DNA from 3 places in the Streptomyces ferrugineus genome. Region 2 is predicted to be linked to each of the others. Evidence: riboswitches for the same ligand, from Rfam matches in the RefSeq annotation. Region 2 holds a riboswitch; each other region holds the start of a gene.
What was found. A riboswitch is a leader RNA that binds a small molecule or an ion and turns the genes downstream of it on or off. The one in region 2 is predicted to bind cobalamin.
Positions count from the first base shown of each region.

Region 1 (7,700 bases), 1.5 Mb from region 2:
GGCGAGGTCGGCGACGTCCGAGTGGAGGTCGACCTCCTCCACCGTCCAGGTGTTCTTGATGGCGTCCCGGTAGCGCTCGTAGAAGTCGGGGTAGCGCATGGGGCGCAGGGTCAACTCGAAGCCCGGGTCGAGGAGATTCTGGTTACGGGTGGTCATTACTGGCAGGCCTCGCAGGACTCGGGGTTTTCCAGGGAGCAGGCGACGGCGTCTTCGGGAGCCGTCTGCTGGGCGGGGACGGTCGCTTGTGCCGCGCGGGCGATGCGGGTCGCCGGGCGCGAGCGCAGGTAGTACGTCGTCTTCAGGCCCGACTTCCAGGCGTACGCGTACATCGAGGAGAGCTTGCCGATGGTCGGCGTCTCCATGAAGAGGTTCAGCGACTGGGACTGGTCCAGGAACGGGGTCCGCGCCGCCGCCATGTCGATGAGCCCGCGCTGCGGGATCTCCCACGCCGTGCGGTACAGCGCCCGTACGTCCGCCGGGATCCAGGCGAAGTCCTGCACCGAGCCGTTGGAGTCGCGCAGCGCCTCGCGGGTGCGGGCGTCCCAGACGCCGAGCCGCTTCAGCTCGTCGACCAGGTAGGAGTTGACCTGGAGGAACTCACCGGAGAGCGTCTCGCGCTTGAACAGGTTGGAGACCTGCGGCTCGATGCACTCGTACACGCCGGCGATGGACGCGATGGTGGCGGTGGGCGCGATGGCGAGCAGGAGGGAGTTGCGCAGGCCGGTCGTGGCGATACGGCTGCGCAGCGCGGCCCAGCGCTCCGGCCAGGTGAGTTCGACGCCGTAGTGGTCGGGGTGCAGCACCCCCTTGGCCGTACGGGTCTTCTGCCAGGCCGGCAGCGGGCCGCCCCGCTCGGCGAGGTCGGCGGAGGCCTCGTACGCGGCGAGCATGATGCGCTCGGCGATGCGCGTGGAGAGGGCCTTGGCCTCCGGCGAGTCGAAGGGCAGCCGCAGCTTGAAGAACACGTCCTGCAGGCCCATCGCACCCAGGCCCACCGGCCGCCACTTGGCGTTGGAGCGGCCCGCCTGCTCGGTCGGGTAGAAGTTGATGTCGACGACGCGGTCCAGGAAGGTCACGGCGGTGCGCACGGTGGCGTCGAGCCGCTCCCAGTCGATGTCGCCGGTCGCCATGTCGACGAAGGCGCCGAGGTTGACCGACCCCAGGTTGCAGACCGCCGTCTCCCCGTCGTCCGTGACCTCCAGGATCTCCGTGCAGAGGTTGGAGGAGTGGACGACATGGCCCGGCAGGGCCGTCTGGTTGGCGGTGCGGTTGGCGGCGTCCTTGAACGTCATCCAGCCGTTGCCGGTCTGTGCGAGGGTGCGCATCATGCGGCCGTAGAGGTCACGGGCCGGGATGGTCTTCTTCGCGAGCCCGGCGGCCTCCGCCTCGCGGTACGCCGCGTCGAACTCCTCGCCCCACAGGTCGACCAGCTCGGGCACGTCGGACGGGGAGAACAGGCTCCACACCTCATCGGCGTTGACCCGGCGCATGAACTCGTCCGGGATCCAGTGCGCGAGGTTCAGGTTGTGCGTACGGCGGGCGTCCTCACCGGTGTTGTCGCGCAGCTCCAGGAACTCCTCGATGTCGGAGTGCCAGGTCTCCAGGTAGACCGCGGCCGCGCCCTTGCGCCGGCCGCCCTGGTTCACGGCGGCGACGGAGGCGTCGAGGGTCTTCAGGAACGGGACGATGCCGTTGGAGTGCCCGTTGGTGCCGCGGATCAGCGAACCGCGGGAGCGGATGCGGGAGTACGACAGGCCGATGCCGCCGGCGTGCTTCGACAGGCGGGCGACCTGGTGGTAGCGGTCGTAGATGGAGTCCAGCTCGTCCTTGGGGGAGTCCAGGAGGTAGCAGGACGACATCTGGGGGTGCCGGGTGCCGGAGTTGAAGAGGGTGGGGGAGGAGGGGAGGTAGTCGAGGCGGCTCATGAGCCCGTAGAGCGCGGCGACTTCGTCCACCGACCTGGTGGTGTCGTCCTCGGCGAGCCCGGCGGCCACACGCAGCATGAAGTGCTGGGGCGTCTCGATCACCCGACGCGTGATCGGGTGCCGGAGCAGGTACCGGCTGTGCAGGGTGCGCAGGCCGAAGTAGCCGAAGCGGTCGTCGGCCGCCGTGTCGATGAGGGCGTCGAGGCGGGCGGCGTGGATGCGCGCGAACTCGGCGGTCCGGTCGGCGATGAGGCCCTCCCGGTGCCCGACCGCGACCGACTCGGTGAAGGACGTCACGCCCTGCGAGGCGGCCTCGGCGGCGATGGAGAGGGTCAGCAGCCGGGCGGCCAGCCTGCTGTAGGCGGGGTCCTCGGAGATGAGACCGGCGGCCGCCTCGGTGGCCAGCTCGCGCAGCTCCGTCTCGTCCGCGAGGGCGGACCGGCCGCGCAGCGCGGCGGCGGCGACCCGGCCGGCGTCGGCGTCGGGGAGGTCGGCGGTCAGCTCGGTGAGGGTCCGCAGCAGCGCGGCACCGGGACCGTCGGTTTCCACGGGGGCTGCTGAAGCAGGATCGGCTGGCGCGATGGTCACGTGGGGGCTCTCCCTCGCTCGGCACGGGGCCTTGCGGAGGGCAGGGGGCAGCACACGAGCGCACACGGCGTCGCGTCCACCGGCCCATTCCACGAGGCCCGGACGTCAGGGCGCACCGACCGGGTGGCCGGGCGCGCTGTCGGCAGGTCCTCGGACTGACTCCTGTGCACGGCGTTTCTGGGAACGGACATGCACAAGTACACCGTTGCGGGACAGTTCCGGATTCGCACCGGATTCCCCTGCGGCGACAGCGAGCACGAGCATACATCTTGTGCTCGCCCGCCACGCCACCCCCAGATGTTGTGTCGCGGCGGTTTCAGAGCGTCAACTTGTAGGTGAGGAGAGTGATGTCGACGTCTGCCGGACGCCCACGACGACGGGCCGCCGGATCGCTCCGGCGGCCCGTCGGTGTCAGGTGTTCAGTGGGACGATCCCGCGGTCGCCGCGGGCAGTTCCACCTGCACTCCCGGGTCGCCCGCGTCCGCCGTGTAGTCCTCCGGCCTGGTCTCGTCGACGCCCTCGGGGGCCTTCGCCGCCCTCAGGACGAAGGTCAGGACCACCGTCACCACCACGTTCAGCACGAACGCCGTCAGACCGATGTAGCCGATCTCACCGATGCCGGGGATCTCCGCCGAGGAGCCGCCGAAGTGCTTCTGGGTCGGGGAGGCGACCCCGTACGCCGCGACCGTGCCGTAGATCATGCCGACCGCCCAGCCGCCCAGCAGCGCCCAGCGGTGGAACCAGCGGGTGAACAGGCCGCCGACCAGGGCCGGGAAGGTCTGCAGGATCCAGATGCCGCCCAGGAGCTGGAAGTTGATGGCGACCGTCTTGTCCATCGCCAGCACGAAGACCAGCGCGCCCACCTTCACCAGCAGGGAGACCACCTTGGAGACCTTGGTCTCCTGCTCGGCCGTGGCGTCCGGCTTGATGAAGTCCTTGTAGATGTTGCGGGTGAAGAGATTTGCCGCCGCGATGGACATGATGGCCGCCGGCACCAGCGCGCCGATGCCGATCGCCGCGAAGGCCACGCCCGCGAACCAGTCGGGGAACATGTTCTCGAAGAGCTGCGGAATCGCCAGCTGGCCGTTCTGCACCTTGACGCCGGCCGCGATCGCCATGAAGCCCAGCAGCGCCAGCAGGCCCAGCATCAGGGAGTACAGCGGCAGGATCGTGGTGTTGCGGCGGATCACCTCACGGCTCTTCGAGGACAGGGTCGCCGTGATCGAGTGCGGGTACATGAACAGCGCGAGCGCCGAGCCGAACGCCAGGGTGGCGTACGTCCATTGCCCCCCGGCGGCCGGGATCAGCCCGCCCGCGCCGGCCTCCGTGTACTTCTTGTCGGCGGCGGCGAAGATGTCGTCGAACCCGCCCAGCTTGATCGGGATGTAGATGATCGCCACCGCGATGACGATGTAGATCAGCGTGTCCTTCACGAACGCGATCAGCGCGGGCGCGCGCAGTCCGGAGGAGTACGTGTACGCGGCCAGCACACCGAAGGCGATGAGCAGCGGCAGGTCCTTGATGAACCAGTTGGTGTTCTCGCCGCCGCCGACGCCCATCACGTCAAGGACGGCCTGGATGCCGACGAGCTGGAGCGCGATGTACGGCATCGTCGCCAGGATGCCGGTGAGGGCCACCGCCAGCGACAGTCCCTTCGAGCCGAAGCGGCCGCGCACGAAGTCCGAGGTCGTCACATAGCCGTGCTTGTGGGACACCGACCACAGGCGGGGCAGGAACGTGAAGATCAGCGGGTAGATGAGGATGGTGTACGGCACCGCGAAGAAGCCGGCCGCGCCCGCCGCGTAGATCGCCGCCGGTACGGCGACGAAGGTGTACGCCGTGTACAGGTCGCCGCCGAGCAGGAACCAGGTGACCCAGGTGCCGAACGACCGGCCGCCCAGGCCCCACTCGTCCAGGGTGTTCTCGTTCGCGGCCTTGCGCCAGCGCGCGGCCAGGAAGCCCATGACCGTGACGGCCAGGAAGAAGAAGATGAAGACGGCGAGCGCGACGCCGTTCACGCCGTCCTTCACTTGCCACCTCCACGCCGGGCGCGCTGGTCACGCCGCCACAGCTGGTACGCGATCATCGTCAGCACGGTGGAGATGAGCACCCACAGCATCTGGTACCAGTAGAAGAACGGGATGCCGGCGAACTCCGGATCGGCCTTGGCGTACGAACCGACCCACAGCATCGCCACGAAGGGCGCGCCGAGGCAGAGCGCGATGACGACCCGCACGGGAGTCACCACCGGCCCTCTGTTCACTTCTGATGTATCTGACATCTGACGGCTCCGTCCCCTCACTGATCACCACAGAAACGCGCAGGCAATGTAGGTGACGGTGCATCGACAGCGGAAGACCCTGTCCGCATATCGGATGTGGAGGAATGGTGTGTGCGGCGGCCGTGCGGTCCGGACGCTCAGCAGCAGCGGAACCCCTGGCGCGGGTCGGTCTCCTGGCGGTCGGTCCGCATCCGCTCGAAGTCGCGCCGGGTTGGCACCCTCGCGTCCGGGTGCTCGTTCCGGACATGCGCGACATAGCGGTCGTACGCGGACTCGTCGGTCAGCTCGCGCAGATACCAGCGCACACTACGGAGTACCCGCCGAAGCGACGGCACGGCGCTCCTCCTCCTTCTCCTCCTTGGTCGGGATCAGCCCGGCCGGTGCGGTGATCTTCGACTCGACGTACGGCGCCTCGCTGAGCGTGGACAGGGCCGGGCGGCGGATGTGCCGGACGCAGACGCGGGTGGCGTCGACGACCACGACGACGATGAGGAGCGCGAGGAGCGCCGAGAGGACGCCGTCCACCGTGGAGTTGGTGACCACGGTGTGCATGTCGTCCATGGTCTTGGCGGGCGGCAGGACCTCGCCGCGGTCGATGGCGTCCTGGAAGACCTGACGCTGCTTGAAGAAGCCGACCTTGGGGTCGCCGGAGAAGACCTTCTGCCAGCTCGCGGTGAGCGTCACGGTGGCGTCCCAGGCCAGCGGAACCCCGGTGATCCAGGCCCACTTCAGGCGCCCCGACTTCACCAGCAGCGTGGTGCAGACCGCGAGGGCGACCGCCGCGAGGAGCTGGTTCGAGATGCCGAAGATCGGGAAGAGCTGGTTGATGCCGCCGAGGGGCTCGTGGACGCCCACCCACAGGAAGTAGCCCCACAGGCCGCACACCAGGGCGCTGGTGATGGCCAGGCCCGGCTTCCAGCTGACGTCCTTGAAGGGCCGGTAGACGTTGCCCAGCATGTCCTGGAGCATGAACCGGCCCACGCGGGTGCCGGCGTCCAGCGCGGTCAGGATGAACAGCGCCTCGAACATGATCGCGAAGTGGTACCAGAAGGCGCGCAGGCTGTCCCCGGTGATCTGGGAGAAGATGTCCGAGATGCCGATGGCCAGGGTGGGCGCGCCGCCGGTGCGGGAGAGCAGGGACGCCTCCTCGACGTTCTCCGCCGCCCGGGCCAGCGCCTCCGGGGAGATCTGGTAGCCCCAACTGCCCACCACCTGCGAGGCGTTCTGCACGGTGTCCCCGATGACCCCGGCGGGCGCGTTCATCGCGAAGTACAGGCCCGGGTCGATGATGCTCGCCGCCACCAGCGCCATCACGGCGACCGACGACTCCATCAGCATGGAGCCGTAGCCGATCATGCGGACCTGTGTCTCCTTCTGGATCATCTTCGGCGTCGTGCCCGACGAGATGAGCGCGTGGAAGCCGGACAGGGCGCCGCAGGCGATGGTGATGAAGACGAAGGGGAAGAGGGAGCCCGCGAAGACCGGGCCGTCGCCGCGCGAGGCGAAGTCCGTGACCGCGTCCATCTTCAGCGTCGGCAGGGCGATGACCACACCCAGGGCGAGCAGGAAGATCGTGCCGATCTTCATGAACGTCGACAGGTAGTCGCGCGGCGCCAGCAGCATCCACACCGGCAGGATCGAGGCGATGAAGCCGTACGCCACCATCCAGATGACCAGCGTCGAGGGCGCGAGGGTGAAGGTGTCGGCCCAGGACGACTCGGCGACCCAGCGGCCCGCGACCAGGGCGAGCAGCAGCAGGGCCACGCCGATGACGGAGACCTCGGTGACCCGGCCGGGGCGCAGCACCCGCAGGTAGAAGCCCATCAGCAGGGCGATCGGGATCGTCATCGCGATGGAGAAGGTGCCCCAGGGGGACTGCGCGAGGGCGTTGACGATGACCAGCGCGAGCACCCCGAGCAGGATGATCATGATGGTGAAGGTGGCGACCAGCGCGGCGGCGCCGCCGAACGGGCCGATCTCCTCGCGCGCCATCTGCCCCAGCGAGCGCCCGTCGCGGCGGGTGGAGAAGAACAGCACCACCATGTCCTGGACGGCGCCCGCGAAGATGACGCCGGCGATGATCCAGATGGTGCCCGGGAGATAGCCCATCTGCGCGGCCAGCACGGGCCCCACCAGCGGTCCGGCGCCGGCGATCGCCGCGAAGTGGTGGCCGAGCAGGACACGGCGGTCGGTGGGGTGGAAGTCGATGCCGTTGTTGAGGCGTTCGGCCGGGGTGGCCCTGGTCCTGTCGACCTTGAGGACCTTGTACGCGATGAACTTGGCGTAGAAGCGATAGGCGATGGCGTACGAGCCGAGTGCGGCGGCGACCATCCAGGCGGCCGAGACCTCCTCGCCCCGGGAGAGCGCGAGCACACTCCAGCCGGCGGCGCCGACCAGCGCGACAAGGGTCCAGATGACGACGGTTCGGGGCTTCGCGGTACGCACCGGGCTGTCCTCCCGTCCATGCGGCGACGGGAGGAACGTAGAACAGCAGCGGCAGTTGCGCTACACCGCGTGCACTACCGCAAGTCACCTGACCCTGCGGGCACTTCAGCCGCGCCTCGCCGCATTGTCCCGGGGCCGTACCGATCTGCGGCCACGGCCGCGCGGCCCCCGGGCTCCCGGCCGGTCTCGCTCGCGTCCGGGCCTTACTCCGCCGGCCGCTTCAGCCTGGCGACGAACTTGTAGCGGTCCCCGCGGTACACCGACCGCACCCACTCCACCGGCTGTCCCTCCCGGTCCAGCGAGTGCCGGGACAGCATCAGCATCGGCAGGCCCACGTCGGTGCCGAGCAGGCCGGCCTCGCGCGGGGTGGCCAGCGAGGTCTCGATGGTCTCCTCGGCCTCGGCGAGATGGACGTCGTAGACCTCGGCGAGCGCGGTGTAGAGGGAGGTGTACTTCACCAG
Region 1 is NZ_CP063373.1:8,425,697-8,433,396, reverse strand. It holds gene IM697_RS37480 (ribonucleotide-diphosphate reductase subunit beta) at 1-156, opposite strand, end outside; gene IM697_RS37475 (ribonucleoside-diphosphate reductase subunit alpha) at 156-2,513, opposite strand; cobalamin riboswitch at 2,638-2,777, opposite strand; gene mctP (monocarboxylate uptake permease MctP) at 2,933-4,543, opposite strand; gene IM697_RS37465 (DUF3311 domain-containing protein) at 4,540-4,794, opposite strand; gene IM697_RS37460 (YbdD/YjiX family protein) at 4,932-5,129, opposite strand; gene IM697_RS37455 (carbon starvation CstA family protein) at 5,101-7,239, opposite strand; gene IM697_RS37450 (GntR family transcriptional regulator) at 7,443-7,700, opposite strand, start outside.
Region 1: it holds a riboswitch for cobalamin, as region 2 does, so the genes downstream of both, IM697_RS37475 (ribonucleoside-diphosphate reductase subunit alpha) here and IM697_RS31070 (ABC transporter substrate-binding protein) in region 2, are expected to answer to the same signal.

Region 2 (7,700 bases):
GGGGCGGGCGCCCGCGGCACGGCCGGCGGCGGAGGGCTGGACGACGATCACGTTGGCGTGCTCGCACACGCCGAGGCAGTCGGAGATGCGCACCGGCGCGTTCTCGGCGAGCCGCGCGGTCTGCCGGGCGTGATCGACTCCGGGCACCTTCGGGGTCCCGCAGCAGCAGTCCCGGCAGACCACGATCCGGCTGGGTACGGGCTGTTCGGGGGGTGTCGGCATGTCAGTACCGCCCTGCGGGGGTGGCCGGCCGCAGGAAGCGGATCACCGGGTGGCCGGGTTCGTCGGTGACCTCGGCGCGGACGCCGTAGACCTGCTCGATGAGGGCGGGGGTGAGGACTTCGGCCGGGGTGCCCTCCGCGACCGCGCGGCCGTCGCGCAGGACGAGCAGGCGGTCGCAGTACATCGCGGCGAGGTTGAGGTCGTGCAGGGCGATCACGGTGGTGACCGGGAGGGCCGCGACGAGGTCCAGCAGGTCGAGCTGGTGCTGGATGTCGAGGTGGTTGGTGGGTTCGTCGAGGAGGAGTTCGCGGGGTTCCTGGGCGAGGGCGCGGGCGATCTGGGTGCGCTGGCGTTCCCCTCCGGAGAGGGTGTGCCAGGACTGGTCGGCCCGGCCGGTCAGGCCGGTGCGCTCCAGGGCCGCGCCGACCGCCGCGGCGTCGGCGGCCGTGGCCGGGGTCCAGGCGCGGCGGTGCGGGATGCGGCCGAGGGCGACGACGTCGCGGACGGTGAGTTCGGTCTGGGTGTGGGCGTCCTGCTCGACGGTGGCGACGCGCCGGGCGGTGGCACGGCGGCCGATGTCGCCGAGCGGGCGTCCGTCCAGGGTGACGACCCCGGCGGTGGGGGCGAGGACGCCGGCGAGGAGTCTGAGCAGCGTCGACTTTCCGGAGCCGTTGGGGCCGAGCAGTCCGACGGTCTCGCCGGGGCGCAGGGCGAGGGTGACGCCGTCGACGATGACCTGGCCGGCGACACGCCGTACGAGACCCTGGGCCTGAAGGCTCGTCATGCCTTCCTCCGTCCCCGGTAGAGCACGGCCACGAACGCCGGTACGCCGATGAGGGACGTGACCACGCCCACCGGGACCTCCTGGGGGTCGAGGAGGGTGCGGGCGGCGGTGTCCACCCACACCAGGAACACGGCTCCGGTCAGCGCCGTGACCGGCAGGAGGCGGGCGTGGCCGGAGCCGGTCAGGGCGCGGGTGGCATGCGGCAGGACCAGGCCGACGAAGCCGATCGCGCCGGCGCAGCTCACCAGCGCGGCGGTGAGCAGCGCGGTGGCGCAGAGCAGGACCAGCCGGGTGCGGGCGACGCGGACGCCGAGTCCGGCGGCGGCGTCGTCACCGAAGGCGAAGGCGTCCAGGGTGCGGGCGTGTCCGAGGCAGACGGCGAGGACCACGGCCAGGACGGCGGTGCACAGCACCACCTGCCCCCAGTCGGCGCCGGTGAGCGAACCCAGCAGCCAGAACAGCACGCCCCGGGTGGTCTCGGCGTCGGCGGAGGTCAGCACGATGAACGAGGTCAGCGCGGAGAACAGCTGCATGGCGGCCACCCCGGACAGCACGACCCGGTCCGTGCTGCCGCCGAGGAGATGGCTGAGCAGCAGCACCAGGGCGAAGGAGAGCAGCGCGCCGAGGAAGGCACCCGCCGACAGTGACACCACTCCCCCGCCGACGCCCAGCACCACGACGGCGACGGCCCCCGTGGACGCCCCGGAGGACACCCCGAGCACGAACGGGTCGGCCAGCGGATTGCGCAGCAGCGACTGCATGACCGCCCCGCACACGGCGAGCCCGGCCCCGCACACGGCGGCGAGCAGGGTGCGCGGCATCCGCAGGTTCCACACGATGCCGTCCCGCAGCGGCGCCAACGCGCTCTCGCCGAGCCCGAGATGAGCGGCCACGGACGCCCACACGTCCGCCGTGGAGATGTCGGCCGGCCCGATCGTGACCGTGACGGCGACCGACGCGAGCAGCGCGGCCAGCCCGCCGCCGGTCAACAGCAGTGGGCGCACGTTCACTTGGCGAGCCCGAAGTCGCGCAGTCCGGCGGCGACCTGCTCGATCCCCTCGACCGTGCGGATGGACGGGTTCATCGCCTGCCCGCTGAGCAGCACGTACCGCTTCTTCCGCACGGCGGTCAGACTGCGGGTGGCGGGGTTGGTCTCCAGGAAGCGGATCTTGGCCCGGGCGCTCTCCGCGGTCTGCTGCCTGCGCGTCAGGTCGCCGATCACGATGACGTCGGGGTCACGGTCGGCGACGGTCTCCCAGCCGACCTGGGGCCACTCGTCGTGGGTGTCGGAGAAGGCGTTCCGCGCGCCGACCGCGCGGGTGATGGCACCGGGTGCGCCGCAGCAGCCGGCGAGGTAGGGCGACTGGGAGTTGGCGAACCAGTACATGAGGGAGACATCGGAGGCGTGCAGCCCGTCGGTGGCCTTGCGCACCCGCTGCTTCAGCTCCGCGACGAGCTTCTCGCCGCGCTCGTCGACGCCGAAGGCACGGGCCAGGTCACGGATCTCGCCGTACACGGCGTCGAGGGTGAGCGGCGCGCTGCGCGATCCGTCGCCGCCGCTGTCGTTGTCCTTGCCCGTGGAGCAGTCGGAGGGCGAGACGTACGTGGGCACGCCGAGCTTCTCGAACTGCTCGCGGGTGGCGACGCCGCCCTTGCCGAGGGTGGAGACGAACGAGGCGGTGACGAAGTCGGGTTCGGCGTCCAGGACCCTCTCGAAGGAGGGGTTGTCGTCGGCCAGCCGGGGCACGGCCGCGTTCGCCTTCTCCAGCCCCTTCATCACCGGGTCCGTCCAGGTCGCCGTGCCCGCCATACGGTCGGCGAGGCCGAGGGAGAGCAGGATCTCGGTGGTGCCCTGGTTGAGGGAGACGACGCGCTGCGGGGCCGACTTCAGGGTGACCTTGTGGCCGCAGTTGTCGATCGTGCGGGGATGGCCCGCGCCGGCGGGCCTCGCGGTGTCCGCGTCGGAGGCGCCGCCGCACGCGGTGAGCAGCAGGGCGGACGCAAGGACAAGTGTGGGAGTGCGGAGCACGGGCATGCCTCGGGTGTCGGGGCTCGTACGCGGAGCCTGGCCTACGGACGTCCTCCTCGCCGGGGTGGGCGCGGAGGTGCCAGCAGGTCTTCGGACTCGGGTTCGTCCGGTCGGGGCGCCTTCCCGGTCTCCCAGTGGCAGCGTGCCCCGCCCGTCCCCCTCACCGCTGCGCGTCAGTTCCGGATTCGCACCGGATTCCCTGGCCTCGGATGTGGCTCGACTGGCCTGATGAGGCTACCAAGTCCGCACGGCGTTCGGATCGTGCGATCGGTCACCGCACACGGCACGAACGTGCTGGTGTTCTGGTCGATCCGGATCTCGCGGCCCAGCCCGATGGCATACGTCTTTCCGGGCTCACCCCAGCCGCCGCGGTGCCGGGTGACCGCGCGGGCGCGGCGAACGCCTCGTAGACGTTCCACAGCGGGCAGGTGCGCCGGCCCGGGAGAAGTGGAACCCGGTCGCGGACTGTCGCTTGGACATGTTGCCGACCCTGTCGACCCGGACGAAGGAGAGGGGGACGCCGCGCAGACGCGGGCGCTGGAGGGTGCTCAGTCGCCACGCCGGAGGGCGCTCTGGTCGGCTTCGGGCTGTACTTCTTCCCCTGCGCGCAGCGCCAGATCGACGCGGGCCAGGGGCCGGGCTCAACGCGGGACTGCTGGGCCGTAGGACCGGCCGGGGGTTCCATGTGTACGGCCGCACCTGAACGGTAGGCTGGCCTGTGCAGCTGGTTCGCCCCGTCAGCCAGGCGGGACGTCGCAAGAGGGAACCCGGTGGGAATCCGGGACTGCCCCGCAGCGGTGAGCGGGAACGACCGCCGTCATACGCACTGGGTCCGACGTACCGGACTTGGGAAGCGACGGCCAGTAGGTGTCTCGTACGACGAGACGTGCCCGCGAGTCCGAAGACCTGCCAACTGCCCGCGCGCGAACCACTCGTGCGCGGACTCCCGGTGACCTCGAGGGCGGGTCGGCGTGCACAACCGAACGGGCGGCCGTGGACCGGGCCGTCGCCGTCCGGTTCTCCGGCACCCCTTCGCGCTCTCGTCCCGTCCCCGGGATCTCAGGGATTCATCTCGCGAAGGAGATCTCCGTGACCACCAGGACCGCGGCCTCGGCCGCACGGGCCACCGTGTACGGCTACCCCCGCCAGGGCCCGAACCGGGAGCTGAAGAAAGCCGTCGAGGGCTACTGGAAGGGCCGGGTCACCGCCGACACCCTCCACCGCACCGCCGCCGAACTGCGCCGCTCCACCTGGCGGCGGCTCGCCGAGGCCGGCGTCCACGAGGTGCCGACCGGTGACTTCTCGTACTACGACCACGTCCTGGACACCACCGTCGCCCTCGGCGCGATCCCCGAGCGCCACCGCGCCGCGGTCGAGGCCGACGCCCTGGACGGCTACTTCGCCATGGCCCGGGGCACCCAGCACGTCGCGCCGCTGGAGATGACCAAGTGGTTCGACACCAACTACCACTATCTCGTCCCGGAGTTGGGCCCGGACACGGTCTTCACGGCCGACTCGGCCAAGCAGGTCGCCGAACTGACGGAGGCCCTGGCGCTGGGCCTGACCGCCCGGCCCGTCCTGGTCGGCCCGGTCACCTACCTGCTGCTCGCCAAGCCCGCGCCCGGCGTGGCCGCGGACTTCGCACCGATCACCCTCCTCGACCGCCTGCTGCCCGTGTACGCCGAGATCCTGGCCGACCTGCGCGCGGCCGGCGCCGAGTGGGTGCAGCTCGACGAGCCCGCCCTGGTCCAGGACCGCACCCCGGCCAAGCTGAACGCCGCCGAGCGCGCCTACCGGGACCTCGGCACGTCGGCCGACCGGCCCAAGCTGCTCGTGGCCTCCTACTTCGACCGGCTCGGCGAGGCGCTGCCCGTGCTGGCCAAGGCACCGGTCGAGGGGCTGGCGCTCGACTTCACGCAGTCCGCGGCCGCCAACCTGGAGGCACTCGCCGCCGTCGGCGGGCTGCCCGGCAAGCGGCTCGTCGCCGGCGTCGTCAACGGCCGCAACATCTGGGTCAACGACCTGTCGGCGTCGCTCACCACCCTCGGCACCCTGCTGGGCCTGGCCGACCGGGTCGACGTCGCGGCCTCCTGCTCCCTCCTCCACGTGCCGCTGGACGCGGCGGCGGAGCGGGACATCGAGCCGCAGATCCTGCGCTGGCTCGCGTTCGCCCGGCAGAAGACCGCCGAGATCGTCACCCTCGCCAAGGGCCTCGCCCAGGGCACCGGCACGATCACCGCCGAACTCGCCGCCAACCGGGCCGACCTGGCCTCCCGCGGCGGCTCCCCGATCACCCGCGACCCGGCCGTCCGCTCCCGTGCGGCGGCCGTCACCGACGCGGACGCCCGCCGCTCACAGCCGTACGCCGAACGGGCCGCCGCCCAGCGCGCCCACCTCGACCTGCCGTTGCTGCCGACCACCACGATCGGCTCCTTCCCGCAGACCGGCGAACTGCGCGCCGCACGCGCCGGCCTGCGCGCGGGCCGCATCGACACCGCCGGCTACGAGCAGCGCGTCAGGGCCGAGATCCAGGAGGTCGTCTCCTTCCAGGAGAAGGCCGGCATCGACGTCCTGGTGCACGGCGAACCCGAACGGGGCGACATGGTCCAGTACTTCGCCGAGCAGCTCACCGGCTACCTCGCCACACGGCACGGCTGGGTGCAGTCCTACGGCACCCGCTACGTCCGCCCGCCGATCCTGGCCGGCGACATCTCCCGTCCCGAGCCGATGACGGTGCGCTGGACGACGTACGCCCAGTCCCTGACCGCCCGCCCGGTCAAGGGCATGCTCACCGGCCCGGTCACCATGCTCGCCTGGTCCTTCGTCCGCGACGACCAGCCGCTGGGCGAGACGGCCAGGCAGGTGGCCCTCGCCCTGCGCGACGAGGTGAACGACCTGGAGGCGGCCGGGACTTCGGTGATCCAGGTCGACGAGCCCGCGCTGCGGGAGACGCTTCCGCTGCGCGCCGCGGACCGCGCCGCGTACCTGGCGTGGGCCACGGCGGCCTTCCGGCTCACCACCAGCGGAGTCCGGCCGGACACGCAGATCCACACCCACATGTGCTACGCCGAGTTCGGCGACATCGTGCAGGCCATCGACGACCTCGACGCCGACGTGATCAGCCTGGAGGCGGCCCGCTCCCATATGCAGGTCGCCCGGGAGCTGGCCGCGCACGGCTATCCGCGCGAGGCCGGGCCGGGTGTCTACGACATCCACTCGCCGCGCGTGCCGAGCGCCGAGGAGGCGGCCGAGCTGTTGCGGACCGGGCTCGGGGCGATCCCCGCCGAGCGCCTGTGGGTCAACCCCGACTGCGGCCTGAAGACCCGCGGCTGGCCCGAGACCCGCGCGTCCCTGGAGAACCTGGTCGACGCGGCCCGCACGGTCCGCGCGGAGCTGCCCGGGGCCTGAGGTCCGTTCTCGGGGGCGGCCGCCCCACCCGCCTGTACGGGAACCCGGGACGGGGTCCGGATCTTTGTGGCTTCTGCCAGTACGGCCCTTTGCCGAGGTGCGGGAAGACTGCCCGCCATCGACGAAGCACACGGGAGGACGACACGGTGAGCGTGCAGCAGTACGACGAGATCGGTGAGGCGTTCGAGGGCTTCAAGTCCCTGCCGTTGACGCGGTATGCGGAGGTGCCCGGCTTCCTGGCCATGGTCGGGGACGTGCGCGGCAAGTCGGTCCTCGACCTGGCGTCCGGCACCGGTTTCTACAGCAGGGAGTTCATGCGGCGGGGCGCCGCGGAGGTGCTCGGCGTCGACATCTCCGGGGAAATGGTCGCCGCGGCGCGGGCGTTGGAGGCGCGTGATCCGCTGGGGGTGCGCTACGAGGTGGGGGACGTGGCCGAACTGCGGCCCCATGGGCGGCAGTTCGACGTCGCGCTGGGAGTGCAGTTGCTCAACTACGCGCCGGACGTCGCCGCCATGGAGCGGATGTGCCGCAATGTGCACCGCAGCCTGGCGCCCGGCGCCGAGTTCTTCGTGCTGGCCCAGTCCCCCGACTACCGCGGCGGCGGGTCGGCGCTGGAGAAGTACGGCTTCCGTTGCGAGCCGACCGGCGAGGAACTCGAGACCGGGCCGCGCTTCCGGGTCACGGCGCTGCTCGACCCGCCGGTCAGCATCGTCAGCGCGGCCCCGCGCCGCGAGGTCTACGAAGCGTGCCTGGGGGCGGCCGGGTTCGGCGAGGTGACCTGGGTCCCGTTGGAGGTGTCCGAGGCCGGCGTGCGCGAGTACGGCGCCGACTTCTGGGCGGACTTCCGCGCCGACCCTCCGCTGGAGATGCTGCGCTGCCGCGCCTGACGCCCGTCACGCACCCGGATCGCGGTACCGCCCGCAGCGGTACCGCGACCGCACAGCGCGGACGGGCCGTGCCGGTGTCCGCGCGCCACCGCACCGCCGCCGTCGTCCGGGGCGACGATCAGCCGCCGGTACTGATCGGGCGTCAGCGCGACGGCGTCACCGCCCCTGAGGGTGATACGGCGGTGATACAGCGGGGCCGGGGGGTGTCCGGCTACTCGGCTCCTCCGCTGAACGGTGCGGCCGGTTCGAGTGACCACCGCCGGGGCCCCCGCCCTACCGCCGGGGGCCTACACCCAACCACCGGGCCCTACACCCCACCACCGGGGCCCACGCCCCACCACCGGGCCCTACACCCCACCGCCGGGGCCCA
Region 2 is NZ_CP063373.1:6,917,352-6,925,051, forward strand. It holds gene IM697_RS31055 ((2Fe-2S) ferredoxin domain-containing protein) at 1-222, opposite strand, end outside; gene IM697_RS31060 (ABC transporter ATP-binding protein) at 224-1,006, opposite strand; gene IM697_RS31065 (FecCD family ABC transporter permease) at 1,003-2,016, opposite strand; gene IM697_RS31070 (ABC transporter substrate-binding protein) at 2,013-3,041, opposite strand; cobalamin riboswitch at 3,100-3,289, opposite strand; partial or broken gene IM697_RS45770 (short-chain fatty acyl-CoA regulator family protein) at 3,272-3,590, opposite strand; cobalamin riboswitch at 3,744-3,963, shown strand; gene metE (5-methyltetrahydropteroyltriglutamate--homocysteine S-methyltransferase) at 4,125-6,443, shown strand; gene IM697_RS31085 (class I SAM-dependent methyltransferase) at 6,590-7,330, shown strand.

Region 3 (7,700 bases), 210 kb from region 2:
CCGGTCACTGGAAGGTGATCGGCACGTGGACGTCGTACTTGCGGTCCTCGCTGTCGAAGTGGTCCGCGCGCGTCACCACCGCGCACTCGACGTCCTGGCCGCAGACGCTGCCGTCGTCGAGGGTGGCCTTGACGAAGATCTGCACGCTGAAGTTGCCGCCCGAGCCGAACCTGGAGCTGTTGGCGAACATGCCGCCGAAGGTGTTGTTGACCCAGTGCGAGGCGCCGGTCGAGCCGCTCTCGTCCTGGCCGCCCAGACACGGGGTCGGCTTGTTCGCGCCCGGCGCCCCGTCGACCACGCACAGGCTGACGTAGACGCCCTGGCCCGTGTTGTAGCCGGAGCCGGAGACGGTGATGACCTGGCCCGCGGCGGTGGCCGTGTCGGGGGAGGTGAGCGAGAGGCCGTACGTCGTGCCGCCGTCGGTGACCGTGCGGGTGGAGGTGGCCGCCGAGGCCGAGGTGGCCAGGCCCAGGGTCAGGGCGGAGGCGGCGACGACGGTCAGGGCCGCGCGGGCGGCGGGGATGGCTCTCATGAGGGGACCTTTCCGGGAGTGGTTCGAGTTGGTTCCGGGCCTGAGGTTTCAGGTCTCGGGTGAGGTCAGGTGCGTTGTCGGGAAGCGGAAGCGGCGCGGACGTCGAACTCCGCGACGGCATCGCGTCCGCCGCTCACCGAGTACAGCTCGACCGTGTGCGCGCCCTCGGCGGCGCTGTCGTACACGGGGAAGGTCCGGGCCACCCGCCCCGCCGCGTCGGCCGTCGTCTGGTACCGGGTGTCGTGGTCGATCGCGACGAGGACGACCTCGCCGGGCTCGAAGCCCGTGCCGGTGACGGTCTGTTCGCCGCCCGCGGCCAGCTCGTCGACCGCCACGGCCGCGGCCGGTTTCTTCGCGGGCTCCGGGGCCTCGGTGTCCGGCGGTGGCGTCTCGGCGGAGGGCTCGGCGGGTGGTGGCTCGGCGGAGTCGGTGGGCCGGGGCGAGGCCGAGTTCCGGGTCGCGACCGCCACATCGAGCAGTCCCAGGTCGTCGCCCTGCTCGAACGGCTCCCCGCTCCACTGCGACAGCAGCCTCGCGCCGTCGTCCGTGAGTGCCGCCCGCAGGCCGGTCCATGTCACCCCGCCCGCCCGTACGACGGGGCCGTCGTCGCTCGCCGTCACGTCCGCCAGGGTCAGCTCCCGCGCCCGGCTGCCGACGGCCGTACGGGCGTGGAGCGTGCCGCCGTCGTCGCCGTTCAGCCGTAGGCGCAGGCCGGCGAGTGTCAACGGCTGATCCGACGCGTCGGCCGGCACGATCCGGGCGGCGCCCCCCAACTCGACGTCCACGGACCCGGTTTCGAGGTCGATGCTGCCGCTCATGGCCGGGAACGAGGGGCGGTCCGCGGTTCCCCGTACGGCGGGTTCGGTGACGTCGACCGACATGCCGAGGTCGGCCGGTTCGGCGTCCGTCGTGCTCCAGCTCGCGGATCCGCCGGACACCGCGTGCTCGAACGCCTGCGTGTCCTGCGCGACCGCCGACCCCGCGGCCGGGCACAGCAGTGCGAGCAGGGCGCCGCCTGTCACGGCGGCGGCGCCGGGTCTCTTCGTCATCTTCGGGTCTCCCTCCGGAGCGTGCTGTCGGTGCGGGTCAGCCCGCGTGCGAGGCGCGGCGCCTGCGCGCCCACAGCCAGGTCCCGGTGCCGGCCGCGACCAGGACCGCCGCCGTCGCGCCCGCCGTCAGGGCGACGGAACCGGTGCTCGCGAGCGGGCCGTCGGGCGTCTTCTCGTCGGCGTCGGCCGCACCGCCACCGCCGGTCGTGCTCGCCCCGGCCGTCGCGCTCGGCGTGGCCCTGGCGTCGTCGCCCTCGGCCGCATTCGCGCCGCCGGCGCCGAACGTCACCGGGACCCGGACCGTCTGGCTCTGGTCGCCGCCCCTGGTGTGGTCGTTGCGGGTGATGACCGCGCAGGTCACGCCGGGCTTGGTGCAGTCGGTGTCGGCGTCCTTGGCGCGCACCTTCAGGCGCACGCCGAACGAGCCGTCGTGGCCGCTGCCTTCGTACGGTTTCGCCAGTCCCTCGCCGTAGGAGGGCGGGTTGGAGGAGATCCAGACGGACGCCCCGGACTCACCGGACATGTCGACTCCGCCCACGCAGGGAGTCGGGGTCTTCCCGGCGCCGTTGTCCAGGCAGAAGGCGACGTAGACGCCCTTCTCGGTGTTGTAGCCGGAGCCGGTCACGGTCACCGTCTCGCCGCCCGCGGACAGTCCGGAGGACTTGGAGACGGTGAGCTTCTGACCCTCGGGGCCCGTCGCCGTACCGCCCGCCGCCGAGGCCGGTCCGGCGGTCGACAGCAGCAGGGCGGCGGTGCCGGCGACTGCGAGGAGTGGTCCAACTCTCTTGCGGTGCAGGCCAGTTGCCCACGCCATGAAATACCCCCACGAGAGGAAACTAAGGGAAGCCTAACCTAAACTATTGCTCGATTGTGTGTCAGGAGAGAGGACAGGAAACCCATGCGCGCACCCCGGAGATCCCTCGCCGCCCTAGGTCTGACCCTCGCGCTGCTCACGGGTGCCTGCGGCGGCGGAGGGGATGGCCCCTCGACGGCGGACGCGTCACCCGTCTCCGCGAGCGAGCGCGCCGCCGCGGCCGGGAGACAGCTCGCGAAGAACACCCTCGTACCCCTCGAAGGGGAGCCGCCCACCCCGGAGTTGCCGGTCACCGTCGACTCCTCCGACGGGCGGAAGACGACCGTCGAGGACGCCTCGCGCATCCTGCCGCTCAACGGCGGTGTCGCCGAGATCGTGTTCACGCTGGGCCTCGGCGACCGGGTCGTCGGCCGGGACATCACCGCCACCTTCGCCGAGGCGAAGAAGCTCCCGCAGGTCACCAAGGCGCACGACGTCAGCGCCGAGAGCGTGCTCTCACTGCGCCCGACGGTCGTACTGGCCGACACCGACACCGGCCCCAAGGAGGCCATCGACCAGATCCGCGAGGCCGGCGTCCCCGTCGTCGTACTCGAGACGGCCACCAGCCTCGCCGACGTCACCACCCGCACCACACGCGTCGCCGAGGCCCTCGGCGTCCCCGACGCGGGCAAGGCCCTCAACCGGCGCATGAGCGACGAACTCGCCGCGGCCCGCGCCGCCGTGCCCCGGGGCAGCAAGCCCAAGGTCGCCTTCCTCTACCTGCGCGGCAGCGCGGCCGTCTATCTCATCGGCGGCAAGGGCTCGGGCGCCGACTCGCTGATCGAGGCCGCGGGGGCGGTGGACGCGGGCAAGGACGCCGGCCTGGACAAGCCGTTCACGCCGATCACCAGTGAGGCCCTGGTGCGGGCCCGGCCGGACGTGATCCTGATGATGACCAAGGGGCTGGAGTCCGTGGGCGGAATCGACGGGCTCGTGAAGATCCCCGGGGTCGGCGAGACCCCGGCGGGGATGGACCGCCGGGTGGTGGACATGGAGGACGGGGTGCTGCTCGGGTACGGGCCGCGGACTCCGTTGGTGATCGACATCCTGGTGGACCGCATCCATCGGGCGTGACGCCGCCCGCGCGGCCGCACAGGCACGTTCACCATGACGGTCGCCGGTGTCAGCCGTCGGCCGGCAGCGTGGTCGTGGTGTGCGCGCCCGCCAGCGCGGCCAGCTCGTCCGCGTCGCGTGGACCGGGTGCGGCGTCGTCCAACAGCCCCTGGGCGCGCAGGAACCGGGCCGCCGCCACCCCCCACGGCAGCCGCAGCCCCGCCTGCCGGAGCAGATCGGTGCGGGCCAGCATCGAGGGCGCGGGGCCGGTGCGGACACCGGAGGGGGTCAGGAGCGCCGCGTCGTCGGCCCAGCGCAGGGCGAGGTCGACGTCGTGGGTGGCCATCACGACCGTGGTGCCGCCCGCGCGCAGCTCGTCGAGGGTGGCGAGCAGCCGTTCCTGGCCGTCGGGGTCGAGTCCGGCCGTCGGCTCGTCGAGGATCAGCACCCGGGGCCGCATCGCGACCGCCCCGGCGATGGCGGTGCGCTTGCGCTGCCCGTACGACAGCAGATGCGTGGGCCGGTCGGCCAGCGCGGCGATGTCCAGCGCGGCGAGCGCCTCGTCGACCCTGGCCCGCACCTCGGCGTCGGGCAGGCCGAGGTTGAGCGGGCCGAAGGAGACGTCCTGTGCGACGGACGCGGCGAAGAGCTGGTCGTCGGGGTCCTGCACCACGAGCTGGACGGTCGTGCGCAGCCGGGTCAGCCCCTTGCGGTCGTACGCGACCGGCGCGCCCTGCACCGTCAACCGCCCCTCGTGCGGCCTGAGCCCGCCGCTGAGCAGCCGCATCAGCGTGGTCTTGCCGCTGCCGTTGCGGCCCAGCAGCGCCAGCGCGCGCCCCTCGGGCACGTCGAAGTCGAGGCCGCTGAGCACGACGGGGCCGTCCTCGTAGGCGTAGGACGCGCCCCGCAGGGCGACCAGTGCGGTGGGCTCGCTCATGGCAGGGCCTTCTCCAGTACGAGGGTGAGGGCGGCCAGCGCTGCGAGCAGGGCGCAACTCGCGGCCGTGAAACGGACGGAGACCCGGGCCTCGGGCACCAGGACACGCAGGGTGCCGTCGTAGCCCCGCCCGGCGAGCCCGGCGTGCAGCCGGGAGGCCCGGTCGAAGGACCGCACGAAGGCGGTGGCGCCGAGCCCGGCGAGCGAACGCCAGGTGGCGGCCCGGGTGGTGTGCCCGAGCCGGGCGGCCTGGGCGTCCCGTACGCGGCGCATCGAGTCGAGCAGCAGGAAGCTCATGCGGTACGTCACCAGGGCGACGTCCACCACGGGTGCGGGCACCCCGGCCTTCACCAGGCGGGGCAGCAGGTCGGACATCGGGGTGGTGAACGCGAACAGCAGCACTCCGAGCGAGGCCGCCGAGGTGCGCAGCAGCAGCTCACCGGCCCGCAGGTGGCCGTCATCGGCCAGGGACACGAAGCCCTGCGGCCCGCCGACCTGTACGAGCAGCGTGGCCGCGCCGGTCACGCAGAAGCCCAGCGGCACGCGATAGGCCCGCCACAGCCGCCGTCCCGGCACGCCCGCCGGACCCAGCAGCACGGTGAGTGCGGTGACCAGGACCAGCGCGGCGCCCGGCCAGGGCGGCAGCGAGATCGCGAGCACGGTCAGGCCGAGCCCGAGCACGGCCTTGTCCACGGGGTGACGGCGGCGCCAGCGACTGCTGTGCGCCGCCGCGTCGATCGGCAGCACCCGTCAGACCCCGTCGGCCTTCGGCTTCTCGGCGTCCCGCTGCCGCTCCAGCGCCCGCTGCTCGCCCTGCCGCCGGCCCCGGTGCAGACCGAAGTAGTAGGCCAGAACCCCGGCACCGAGGGCCGCCTGGAGGGAGAACAGCGCCGACTCGATCTCACCGGACGGCGGCTCGTACAGCGGCGAGAACCAGGGCTCGTAGTCCGGCTCGATCTCGGTGATCGCCGTCTCCGCCTCGCCGTCGGCCCCCGTGAACGGCTCCTCCTTGTGGTCGCCGAGCCCGAGCGCGAGCGGCAGCACGGCGAGCGCGGCCACGACGGCCAGCAGCAGGATGTTGATCTTCGTGTTCTTACTCATCGTCTTCTTGCTCATCGGGCCACCGCCTCGGTCTCGCTCCGGGACTGCTTCTTGGCGAGGAGCACACCCAGCCGGGTCAGTTCGCCCTTGCTGGACTGCACCAGCAGCCGCATCACGAGCACCGTCAGCAGGCCCTCGCTCACCGCGAGCGGGATCTGGGTGACGGCGAAGATGGAGCCGAACTTGCCGAGCGCACCCAGGAATCCGCTGCCCGGGTCGGGGAAGGCGAGCGCGAGCTGGACACTGGTGACGCAGTAGGTGGACAGGTCGGCGACGAACGCTCCGAAGAAGACGGCGACCATCAGCGGCACGTCGTACCGCCGCAGCAGCTTGTAGACCGCGTATCCGGCCCAGGGCCCCACGATCGCCATCGAGAAGACGTTCGCGCCGAGCGTGGTCAGGCCGCCGTGCGCGAGCAGCAGCGCCTGGAAGAGCAGGGTGATGGTGCCCAGGACCGCCATGATCGGCGGCCGGAACAGGATGGCGCCGAGTCCGGTTCCGGTCGGATGCGAGCAACTGCCGGTCACCGAGGGCAGCTTCAGCGCGGACAGGACGAAGGTGAAGGCCCCGGAGGCGCCGAGGAGCAGCGTGCTCTCGGGATGCTCCCTGACCTCACGGGTGAGTGAACGGACTCCGTGGACGACGAACGGCGCCGACGCGACGCCCCAGGCGACCGCGTGCGCCGGAGGCAGGAAACCCTCGGCTATGTGCATGGCTCAGCAGACCCTCTCCAGCACCTCGTGGATGGTTGACGTGCCTTGGCCGGTCTCCTGGCTGACGGGTACCACCGCCCGTGCTCCGCCTTCCCGGGTCCCGAAGGACCCAGTGGCTGCCCGTGAGGGCCGGAGCCGGACTTCCCGATTCACAGTGGCGAGGGCCGCACCGGCATCACACCGGATTTCCCGTTCACCAAGGCGTGGTGACAGTAGTGCCCGCGCAGGGTGACTGACAAGCACGCCCAGGGGGCGCGAAGGGGGCGTTCGCCCGCTTCGTGGCGGGTTCCCCCGTCGGCGCGTAACGTGACGGACCATGAAGATCCTCATCAGCGCCGACATGGAGGGCGCCACCGGCGTGACCTGGCCGGCCGACGTGCTGCCGGGGACGCCGCAGTGGGAGCGGTGCCGGGGGATGTTCACCTCGGACGTCGACGCCGCCGTGCTGGGCTTCTTCGACGGGGGTGCCGACGAGGTCCTCGTCAACGAGGCGCACTGGACGATGCGCAATCTGCTGCTCGAACAACTGGACGAGCGGGTCGAGATGCTCACCGGACGGCACAAGGCGCTCTCCATGGTGGAGGGCGTGCAGCACGGGGACGTGGACGGCATCGCCTTCGTCGGCTACCACGCCGGCGCCGGAATGGACGGCATCCTCGCCCACACCTACCTCGCGAACCAGATCACCGGGGTGTGGCTGAACGACGTACGCGCCAGCGAGGGCCTGCTGAACGCGCACGTCGTCGCCGAGTACGGCGTGCCCGTCGTGCTCGTCACCGGCGACGACGTGGCCTGCGAGGACGCGCTCGGATACGCGCCGGAGGCGCTGAAGGTCGCCGTCAAGGACCACGTCTCGCGCTACGCCGCCGTGTGCCGCACGCCGGCCAGGACCGCCGCGGACATTCGTGCCGCCGCCAAGGAGGCGGCCGCTCTGGCGGTCCGTCAGAAGCCGGTCGACGACGGCCCGTTCACCATGGCCGTCGAGTTCGACGCCGAGCACCTCGCGATGGCCGCCACCGTCGTCCCCGGCGTCGCACGTGTCGGCGAGCGAAAGGTGGCGTACACCAGCGAGCGGATGTACGAGGGAATCCGTACTTTCAAGGCGGTCACCACGATCGTCTCGGCCGCGGTGGAGGAGCAGTATGGCTGACGAGCAGGCACTGGACGAGGTCGTCACGTTCACGTCCGACCTCATCCGCATCGACACGACCAACCGCGGCGGCGGCGACTGCCGGGAGCGCCCCGCCGCCGAGTACGCCGCCGCCCGGCTGGCCGAGGCCGGCCTGGAGCCCACCCTGCTGGAGCGCACCAAGGGCCGTACGAACGTCGTCGCCCGCTTCGAGGGCACCGACCCGTCGGCGGACGCGCTGCTCGTGCACGGCCATCTGGACGTGGTGCCCGCGCAGGCCGACGAGTGGAGCGTGCACCCCTTCTCGGGGGAGATCCGCGACGGCGTGGTGTGG
Region 3 is NZ_CP063373.1:6,709,118-6,716,817, reverse strand. It holds gene IM697_RS30215 (hypothetical protein) at 5-532, opposite strand; gene IM697_RS30210 (HtaA domain-containing protein) at 598-1,581, opposite strand; gene IM697_RS30205 (hypothetical protein) at 1,619-2,395, opposite strand; gene IM697_RS30200 (heme/hemin ABC transporter substrate-binding protein) at 2,480-3,508, shown strand; gene IM697_RS30195 (ATP-binding cassette domain-containing protein) at 3,558-4,424, opposite strand; gene cbiQ (cobalt ECF transporter T component CbiQ) at 4,421-5,170, opposite strand; gene IM697_RS30185 (energy-coupling factor ABC transporter substrate-binding protein) at 5,174-5,524, opposite strand; gene IM697_RS30180 (energy-coupling factor ABC transporter permease) at 5,536-6,237, opposite strand; cobalamin riboswitch at 6,268-6,453, opposite strand; gene IM697_RS30175 (M55 family metallopeptidase) at 6,554-7,387, shown strand; gene IM697_RS30170 (M20/M25/M40 family metallo-hydrolase) at 7,380-7,700, shown strand, end outside.
Region 3: it holds a riboswitch for cobalamin, as region 2 does, so the genes downstream of both, IM697_RS30180 (energy-coupling factor ABC transporter permease) here and IM697_RS31070 (ABC transporter substrate-binding protein) in region 2, are expected to answer to the same signal.